Regions from separate parts of the Halobacillus sp. ABD4_316 genome, predicted to be linked through region 3. Evidence: riboswitches for the same ligand, from Rfam matches in the RefSeq annotation. Region 3 holds a riboswitch; each other region holds the start of a gene.

Region 1 (3,261 bases), on a different contig from region 3:
AAGATCGGCGCCAAGGTCGAGCGGACGCTGCAGGGCTGGTGTCATAAAGGTGTTATCGACAAAGGTGAGGCAGTTGTTCGCTTTGGCGAGTTTTGCCACTGCCCTTATATCAGTGATTTCAAGTGTTGGATTGGAAGGAGTTTCAATATATAACAGCTTCGTATTCGGCTTTATGGCTGTAGCCACTTCATGAAGATCGGTCATGTCAACAAAGGTGTGATCGATTCCAAAGCGGTGGAGAACATCGTGGATCATTCGGAAAGTCCCCCCGTATACGTCCTTGGTTATAACGATGTGATCCCCTTTGGATAAAAGCATGAACGCTGTGGAAATCGCTGCCATTCCGGAGGCGAAAGCAAAGCCTTTCGTGCCGTTTTCAAGGCCGGCGATCGTCTCTTCCAACGCTGTTCTTGTCGGGTTTCCCGACCGGCTGTAGTCGTAATCCCCCGGTGTGTCAAAATCCTGTTGGTGAAAGGTTGAGGCCTGTTGGATCGGGACACTCACCGCTCCGGTCTGCGGATCGAACTTCTGGTCGTTGTGAAGCAGGCGGGTCTGCAGGGAATGGGTATTCATTGGACGGATTCCTCCTTAGGTAATTGACTCAAAGTAGATTGAAGATCTCTCAAAAGATCATCGATGTGCTCCACGCCTACGGAAAAACGGAGCAGTTTATTGCACACGCCGTAGCGGACGCGTTCTTCTTCAGGGATATCGGCGTGGGTCTGGGTGGCGGGGTAGGTGATGAAGCTTTCCACACCTCCGAGACTTTCCGCGAAAGTGATTAAATTCAATCCTCTTAGAAAAGGATCGATCCAGGCTTCTTCCTTTAGTCGGAAGGACACCATGCCGCCTTTTCCTGGGTAGAAAATATCACTCACACATGGATGATCCTCCAGGAATTGAACGACGGCTTTCGCGTTGCCTTCATGCTGCCTCATTCGTAGAGGCAGGGTTTTCATGCCGCGCATGACGAGCCAGGAGTCAAACGGCGACAGGACAGCTCCGGATGTATTTTGATGAAAAGCGAGCTTTTCGCTGATGTCTGCGCCTTTACTGACAAGCAGTCCGGCCAGAACATCGTTATGTCCGGCCAGGTATTTCGTCGCGCTGTGAATGACGACGTCCGCTCCTTCCTTCAGCGGCTGCTGGAGAACTGGTGTATAAAGGGTGTTGTCGACTATCAGCAGGAGGTCTTGTTTTTCTGCTAGTCCGGCCATCTGCCTGATGTCGGTTTGGTGCATGAGCGGATTTGTCGGAGTTTCAATGTAAACGGCTTTCGTACGTTCGGTCACATAAGAAGGCAGGTCATTCAGCTTTTCGTTTTCCAGGTAGGTAAACTGCAGACGGTAACGCTCCTTCATATGTTCAAATAAGCGGTAGGTCCCTCCATATAAATCTTCGGATACGAGAATTTCATCTCCTTCGCGGAAAAGAGAGAGGACGGTCTGGATGGCGGACATTCCGGAACTGAAGGCAAAACCTGCATCACCTTCTTCGATATCGGCGATGGAGGCTTCCAGGATTTTTCTTGTCGGGTTGCCCGTCCGCGTATAATCAAACCCTGTAGATTCCCCGAGCCCTGGGTGCCGGTAAGGGGTGGAAAAGTAAACCGGTGGGTTGATCGCTCCATACGGTTCGTTCCGCTGGTTTCCTGTCTGGACGAATTTTGTTTCCGTGTGACACATAAAAATACTCCTTTCGTTTATGAACCGATCAAGAGAGGAAGCAGTGTGAAAACAAAAAGGACGCCTTCTCTAAGAAGAAGGCGTCCTGGATATCCAAGGCTTCTTCTTATCTTTCAAGTTGATCAACAACTTGCTGGAGTTAGCACCCTTCTGGTCGATACCAGGGGTTGCTGAGGCTTCACAGGGCCAGTCCCTCTGCCTCTCTTGATAAGAATATAATTGTAAGTTCATGTAAATGTTGATGACTACTCTACACTACTCAGAAAGTTTTGACAATATGCATGCGGAAGATTTTCCAATTTTTAATCGGAACGTCCTGATTTTATCCGTATTCCTTTTGGTGGGCCCGTTTTTTCTCAAGGTATTCTTCATCTTCGCGGACTTTGATCCATTTCTCTTCGAAAATCCGGGCTGATTCTGCTTTTTCCTCATCTATATCCCGGTCATTGATATCTCCATCGTCATCGTATTTTTTTCCGCCTTTATAATTGGCGTACCGTCGCGAGCGTGTATACCCCATCTGGAGGAATTTACGGGCCATATCCATGCCGACAAAATCATCGTTTTTCTTATACTCTTCGAACATGGCGTAGATTTTTTCTGACGACTCTTTTGCGATCTCAGGTGTTTTGAAGCGCCAGTGCTGCAGAATTTCACTTTTGTAGGGCTCGACGAGAAGCACCCCCTGTTCTCCGCGCCCGACGCGGTATTTTCCGGGTTCTTCTCTGAAATCAATGGAATCAAAATCCAGATCGTAATCAAAAGGCATGGTCCTTCGTCCTTTCTGTATTTTCTATGCCGAACATATTTAATTTCAGGTCCCTGGACATTTTTTTGATCAAAGCGCCGCCGGCTGTACTGTTTCCCTTTTCATCAATGGCAGGGCCGACGACACCGATGCCCATTCTTCCAGGAACCGTACCGATGATGCTCCCGGATACTCCGCTTTTACACGGGAATCCAGCTTCGACTGCGTAGTGACCGGAGGAGTTGTACATCCCGGAGGTCATCATGATGGCTTTTACGGTTCTTAGGTGGTGGGCAGGAATCAAGCTTTCTTCCGTATCTGGATCGAGACCGCCTTTAGCAAGGAACAAGCCGACCCGGGCAAAGTCATGACAGCACATCATGACTGAATTCATACGATAGTATAAATCCAGCGCTTCTTCCACATCGGTCACAAGGGTTCCTGTGCTGTGCATAAAGTAGGCGAGGGAACGGTTGCGCGAGCCGTTCGCCTTTTCTGCTTCGTACATCTCACCGCTCATTTCTAGATGATCGTTGCTGGTGATTTTCTTTAAGAAATTCATGTAGCGGTCGAACCGGTTTTCCACGCTCTGTCCTTTAATAAGGGAAGCTGTAGCGATGGCGCCCGCGTTAATCATCGGATTGAAAGGCTTGCTTGTGTCATAGGATTCCAGCTGGCTGATGGAATTGAAGAAATCTCCCATCGGCTCCATTCCTACAGTTTGAAAAACACGGTCCTTTCCGAAGTCCTGGAGAGCAAGCATCAAGCTGATGACTTTTGAGGTACTCTGCATCGGAATGTATTTATCATGATCCCCGGCGCTGTAAC
Region 2 (3,261 bases), on a different contig from region 3:
CTCGTTAGAATCAGGGCTAAACTCACAGCAAGAATACCTGCACTTAATTTGCCCACGATCACCGGAAGTATCATGTCCGGCTGGACGCCGGCCACAAATGCGAAGTGGCTTCCGAATACGAATGCTCCGCTGACTGCAAAGGCCGCATTGATGGTCTTCCCTCTATCGTCCATGTCCTTCATGACGGCAAGCATCGGCAAATGATGAGCAAGCGATGCGATGAATCCTGTCATCGATACCGCGTTCATCCCGAGACGTCTTCCCGCACGGGTGAGCACTTTTTCGCCGTGCCTGCTGATAAACGCCACCAGCGGATAAGCCCCTGCAAGTGTGACAGTGATTTTACCCACGATGAGCATCCCTTCTGATAACGGAGCCATACCGGGGAGAACCGTTATACCTGTTAACGTTTCAATAATGATGAGAGCAAGCCCTGAAATAATAATGATTTCGACCGCTTTGCCGAAATAGGAAAACAGACGAATGGTCAAGGCTGTGAAGAGCCAGAGACCGGCGGCGATGAAAAGGGATAGAATCATGGCCGGAAGCAGATTTCTAAGCATCCACCCCGGTTCATAGCCGGCTGTCCACCCGCCGATGAAACAACCGATTGGAATCGTCACCATTCCTGCAAGAATTCCCTTTGCGAAAAAAGGATGATCTTTTTTTGCTACAACGGTCAAGGCAACTGGAATGGTAAACACAAGCGTAGGGCCCATCATCGTCCCAAGCAGAGCCCACGAAAAAACAGCCGCTTCTTTGTCTGCCGCGAGCGATTCCGCCAGAGGATAAGCCCCCATATCAATGGCAAGCAGCATAGAAGCAAACATCGAAGGATCAGCTCCTGCAGCCTGGAACAATGGAGTGACGACCGGCGCGAGCCATCTGGACAGCACCGGGGCCAGAGAGATGATCCCCACCATGGACAAGGCCAGAGGACCCATCATCATAAAGGCTTCATAAAAACGCCATCCTAAGGCAAGGCGGTGATTCAATATGTAGTAATCAAGAGCTCCAAGAACCATAAAGGCGCACATGACCATAAGGATGATATCATTCAACACAGCCTCTCCCTCCTCTCTTCATCTCCTCCATTCTAGTGAACTTTCCCCCATAAAAAAAGCCCCCTCACTGAGGGGCTCTGGCTGTAGAAAAATCCTGTGTTAACCAGTTAAAGTTGTCCATTAGTCGTGGGAAGGGCCACTTTCCGCTTATCGGTAGATGCATGCCGCGGGCGTCACCACCGAACGCTCCTCGTGCCGACGTTAAAATATAGAGGAGAGAGTTTGTGCCCTACGCAGGTTCTCAGATTCAAAAGAACGGCACGGGCTGCGCTGTTGCGCACTTGCGTGGAAAGGGAAGGGGCTTTCGCTCCTGGCGGGAAGAAAGAAAAAAGCTTGTAAAGAAACAGGGGTTTCTCTACAAGCTGAGCCCCTCAGTGAGGGGCTTTTCATCAGCCGATGGAACAGGCAGCGGAGCCATGTTTTTGAATGTACTTCTGGTGATGCTCTTCTGCTTCAAAGAAAGAGGAAGCCTCTTCCACCTGTGTAGCGATTGAACGCTTGAAGATGCCTTTGGCACTCCATTCTTTGATTTTCTCTTCTGCAATGTACTTCTGGCTTGCATCTGTATAGAAGATCACTGAACGGTATTGATGTCCTACATCAATGCCCTGACGATTTACCTGTGTCGGGTCGTGAGCTTCAAAAAAGATATTGACCAGTTTGGCATACGTAATGACAGCAGGATTATATTCGATACGGACAGCTTCCGCATGACCGGTATTTCCCTGTTTCACTTCTTCATAGGAAGGGTTTTCGAGATGTCCCCCGATGTAACCGACGGTTGTTGCCGTTACCCCTTCGAATTTCTCAAAAAATGCTTCTACTCCCCAAAAACATCCTGCGCCGAAAATTGCTGTTGCCATATCTACATCTTCCCTTTCCTTTAACGCAACTTCTATCGAGAGCCATGACGGGTATGCTGATATGCAAAAAACCCCTTTTCTTATCCACATAAGAAAAGGGGTTCGTATCAATCCGTACGATCCTCTCATCTTTTAGGATGGTGTTCATCCTACAGGAATTGGCACCGTTCTCGTCAATCCGTGGATTGATTCGATGGTTGCCGGGCATCAAAGGGCCAGTCCCTCCGCCTCTCTGGATAAGAAGTTTCCGTTATTTATTTAATGTTGATTATCAATATACTACGTTTCAGTAACGAAGTAAAGGATAAATGATGATTCTTTTTGTATCATCATTGTATTCACACTTTAGCATGACTATGCCAGTCCACGCAAAAGAAAAGTCTTACTGACTGCCTGTTGTTTCAATTTCTTCATACGGCTGGACGATGACAAAACCTTCTCCTTCGAACTGCATTTGAATAGATTCCCCGCTTCCCCGTCCGATAAACGTTTTAAAGCTTACATCCGTCTTGAAATTCGGCTCCAAATGCCCGGACCAGGCTACGGTCGCATGAGGATCCGTAATAACCGGTTCTCCCGGGCGTACGAGCAATGTCAGTGGTTCGTAATGGGAGGTGACAGCCACACGTCCGCTGCCATTCAAGGTCACGTTAAACAGACCGCCGGAAACCATCCCGGCCACTTTTTTCATCAGCTTGATATCCCAGTCGATGCTCGGCTCAAAGGCGAGAAGATCGTTACCGTTGACTGTAATGGTTTCATTATCCAAGTCAAAAATCGTAATCTTTTTCCCCTGATCAGCGAGATACAAACGTCCGCGCCCTGTCGCTTTCATCAGCGAACTGCCTTCTCCCGTCAACGCCTTCTTGAACATTTTTCCTACACCGTGCTCCAGAATCCCTTCTCTCTCAAACTTGATATTCCCATTATAGGAAATCATGGCCCCGGATTTCGCCCAGACCTGATCCATCAGGTTCACCTCGAGAATACGCGGGGTTTCCAGCTCAAAATAATCATTTTCTGAATCATCCTGTTTCGTCGCCCTGATAAACTCCTCAATCGAATAGTCTGCCATGACAGATTCCTCCTTTTATGTAGGTTATAGTTCTATACCACACCCCGGGGTGGGTTAGACCATTTATGAAACCTTTGTCTATCGTTTTACGTTTACAATGGAGGAAAGGTTTCATCACCACCTGGCAGGGGAATGATGATTCTATTTGATCTATTCAAACAACCTAAGGACGAGGAGGACCTGTTTATGTATGGTCTTGATGAGAAAAGAAAACAGCTGTTGGAGTATGCTCATTCCGTCTCTGACGAAATGGCAGCAC
Region 3 (3,261 bases):
GGATGGTTAAAAGAAACGGGTTGAAACACTGGCTCTTCGGCTTCATTGCGGCACAATTCGTCCCAGGATAGAGTATGGATGTCTTCAATCGACGTTTCTCCTCCGAACGTGACGACCGCGGATAGTCCTTCCAGATGCTCGGTCGTCTGCTTAATTTTATCTTCGATATCGAAGGGCTTCTGCTTATATTGATAGGAGAGTGCCGCGATCAATACTTTCGGTTTCACCTGACCAATGCGGTCGACGATTCCTTTTGTTCCGAAGTCCGGGGAGCACGACGTCCAGGTGGCGCCTAAGGATGTCGTGGCAAGCAGGGCGACGAGTCCCTGGATATCGTTCGTCGTGATGCCGGCGACACAGTCACCTTCCTGGACACCTAATTGTTTTAACCCTTCCTGGGCTTTGGCAACGGATTGTTTCAGTTCCTGCAGCGTGATGCTTCGGGTGAGGCCTTCCTCATTCGCTTCATAGGCCGCGATCCGGTCAAGCGAACCGCGCAGCAGGTTTTCAGCGAAATTCAAGCGGGCCTCCGGAAACCATGCACTATCCGGCATCGAAGGACCGGGAACAAACACACGGTCTCCCTTTTCTCCAATGATCCCTGCGTAATCCCATACGGCTGACCAAAACTCGGAAAGGTGGGAAACGGACCAGCGGTGGAACCGTTCATAAGGGAAAAGCGCCTGATTGGTATAGTCAGCAAAAGCTTTGATATGCGACTGTTCGATGCGTTCGTTTGATGGTTCCCACAGGTAAGGGGAACGCTGAGCGGTAATGGGTGTATTCATGGGACTTGTCTCCTTTCGAATTATGAATGGGGAACGTCGATCAACAGGGCCATCCCCTGGCCGCCACCGCCGCAAAGGGAAGCGATGCCTTTCCCTCCGCCGCGTCGTTTCAGTTCATGGGCAAGCGTCAGAACGAGCCGGAATCCTGTCCCGCCTAAAGGGTGGCCGAGAGCGATCGCGCCGCCGTTCACATTGACGCGGTCATAATCAATTCCAAGTTCCTGGCAGCTGGCAATCACGACACTGGCAAAGGCTTCATTGATTTCAAACAAATCGATATCGTCCGTGGTCAACTGGTGTTTGTCTAACAGCTTCTGAATGGCCTGTGATGGTTTGGTTTGTAAGCTCGGATCCGGTCCGGCAATCTCTGACCAGTCGATGATTTCCGCCAGAGGCTGTTGACCGAGGGCTTCCGCTTTTTCCTTCGTGGTAACGATCCCAACGCTCGCGCCATCCGTCATTTGAGAGGCATTGCCTGCGGTGATCGTGCCTTCGCGTGAAAAGGCGGGAGAGAGATTTGATAATTTTTCGGTTGTCGTCCCTTTACGGATGCCTTCATCTTCTGCGAGTCGTTCAGTAAAAGGAGCGATTTCCGGATCCAGCCAGCCATTTTCCTGAGCGTCTGATGCCCGCTGCTGGGAAAGGGCGGCGTATTCATCTTGTTCCTCCCGGCTGATGTCGAAGGAGCGGTTTTTCTCATCGGTGAGAGCTCCCATCGATACATCGCTCAAGGCGCACCATAACCCGTCGTTCAGTAAGGTGTCCTTCAGCAGGCTGTGACCAAGTCCGGAGGAAGCTCGGACAGGAGCGGTATGAGGAGCGTTCGTCATCGAGTCGAATCCGCCGACAATGTACAGCTCTCCTTCCTTCAATTGCAGCCTGCGAGAGGCGTCGGTAACTGTAGCGATGCCTCCCAAACAGACATTGTTCAGTGTGATAGCGGGCGTACCGATATCCACCCCCGCCTGATAAGCGGCCTGTCTCGCAGGATTTTGGCCGCCTCCCGCCTGAATCACTAGGGCGAGCAGGACACCATCGGCTTGTTTCGCGATCGGATTTCTCTCTAATAGAGCGCTCAGCGCATGAGACCCAAGTTCTCCTGCGGATTTCTTTTTTAAAGCCCCTTTCCACTTACCGAAAGGGGTGCGGATGCCGTCTAGAAGTACTGTCGTCATATATGGAACAACTCCTGTTTTTATAATAGTAAGAGCCCTCTTCACAAAAATAAGAAGAGGGCTCTCGGCTCTTCTTATCTTCCAGGATCATCTCCTGCAGGAATTAGCACCTTTTCAAGCGTCTGCTTGCTGGTTGCCGGGCGTCAACGGGCCAGTCCCTCTGCCTCTCTGGATAAGAAATCGGTATTCAATTGGAAACATATAAAACCTCTCTATCAAAGATAGAGAGGTTAGAGATTGTAAGCATCTCTTATCTTCCTGAGCATTCACTCAGTAGGATTTGGCACCTTGCTATGCACATAGCGGTTGCCGGGTTTCACAGGGCCAGTCCCTCCACCTCTCTGGATAAGATGTTCTTCCTTTATTTGGTTAAGTGCCATGTTAGCAGGGGAAAGGATAGGTGTCAATGGATTTGATAGAAAAGTTAGAAAATTCATTTTGTTCTGTGACTGGTGGTGAACGTGTGAACCGCTTTAACATTAGGGCTTGCCGATTCTTTCAATTATGCGGGGCACTTCACGAGAAAAATGAAGGCATCTATCAATTCGTCCATCATCCATTCTCCGATGGTTCCTGCGGCTACATAACGTTTCACTGATTAGATGATACCTTACAGGTAGAGCTGCTTTTAGATCTATGAGCAGAGATTTTAATAACTTTCGATATTCATAAATGGATAATGATTCAGCCTCTTTTGTCTTTATGAGATAATGGGTATGGTAATTACTGATACTATTCAATAAAGGAGTTTTACTATGCCGGAATATGTTGGTTACATCGGTACGTACACCAAACAGGAAAGTAAAGGCGTCTATCAGTTCACCCTTGATACAGATGCTAAGGAACTGAAAAACGTTCAGTTGGCTGCAGAACTGCAGAACCCTACGTACGTTACAGTAAGTGACGATCAAAAAAATCTTTATGCGGTTTCTAAAGACGGGGAAAGCGGCGGCGTCACGTCCTTTTCCATCAATAAAGAAACGAGAGAACTCACAAAATTAAACGCTCAGACAGCTGCGGGCTCTCCGCCGTGTCACGTGAGCGTGGATCATTTGAATAACAATGTTGTCACGGCTAACTATCATACAAAAGAAGTGGTCTCCTACCTGACGAATGAAGATGGATCGTTGAATCCTGCAGTTTCAATCGTGGAGCATGAAGGTACCGGCCCTCATGAGCGTCAGGAAAAGCCGCACATGCACTATGCAGGCTTTACCCCTGATGAAAAATACGTGATAGCGATTGACCTTGGCAGCGATCGTGTTATTACTTACGCCGTAGACAATGGCGAGTTGAGC

Evidence for each region. Region 3 has a riboswitch for S-adenosylmethionine ahead of ACXAJH_RS10355 (acetyl-CoA C-acyltransferase). Riboswitches for the same ligand answer to the same signal wherever they lie in the genome.
Region 1: linked by a shared signal. The riboswitch ahead of ACXAJH_RS18635 (methionine biosynthesis PLP-dependent protein) and the one ahead of ACXAJH_RS10355 (acetyl-CoA C-acyltransferase) in region 3 are both predicted to bind S-adenosylmethionine.
Region 2: linked by a shared signal. The riboswitch ahead of msrA (peptide-methionine (S)-S-oxide reductase MsrA) and the one ahead of ACXAJH_RS10355 (acetyl-CoA C-acyltransferase) in region 3 are both predicted to bind S-adenosylmethionine.

Annotation. Positions count from the first base shown of each region.
Region 1 is NZ_JBSWZA010000007.1:28,671-31,931, reverse strand. It holds gene metC (cystathionine beta-lyase) at 1-573, opposite strand, end outside; gene ACXAJH_RS18635 (methionine biosynthesis PLP-dependent protein) at 570-1,685, opposite strand; SAM riboswitch class I at 1,789-1,899, opposite strand; gene ACXAJH_RS18630 (DUF4385 domain-containing protein) at 2,008-2,454, opposite strand; gene glsA (glutaminase A) at 2,444-3,261, opposite strand, start outside.
Region 2 is NZ_JBSWZA010000003.1:168,421-171,681, forward strand. It holds gene eutH (ethanolamine utilization protein EutH) at 1-1,064, opposite strand, end outside; gene msrA (peptide-methionine (S)-S-oxide reductase MsrA) at 1,454-1,927, opposite strand; SAM riboswitch class I at 2,050-2,170, opposite strand; gene ACXAJH_RS13420 (AIM24 family protein) at 2,310-3,002, opposite strand; gene ACXAJH_RS13425 (DinB family protein) at 3,135-3,261, shown strand, end outside.
Region 3 is NZ_JBSWZA010000002.1:674,498-677,758, forward strand. It holds gene ACXAJH_RS10350 (acetoacetate--CoA ligase) at 1-788, opposite strand, end outside; gene ACXAJH_RS10355 (acetyl-CoA C-acyltransferase) at 809-1,963, opposite strand; SAM riboswitch class I at 2,035-2,142, opposite strand; SAM riboswitch class I at 2,211-2,315, opposite strand; gene ACXAJH_RS10360 (lactonase family protein) at 2,719-3,261, shown strand, end outside.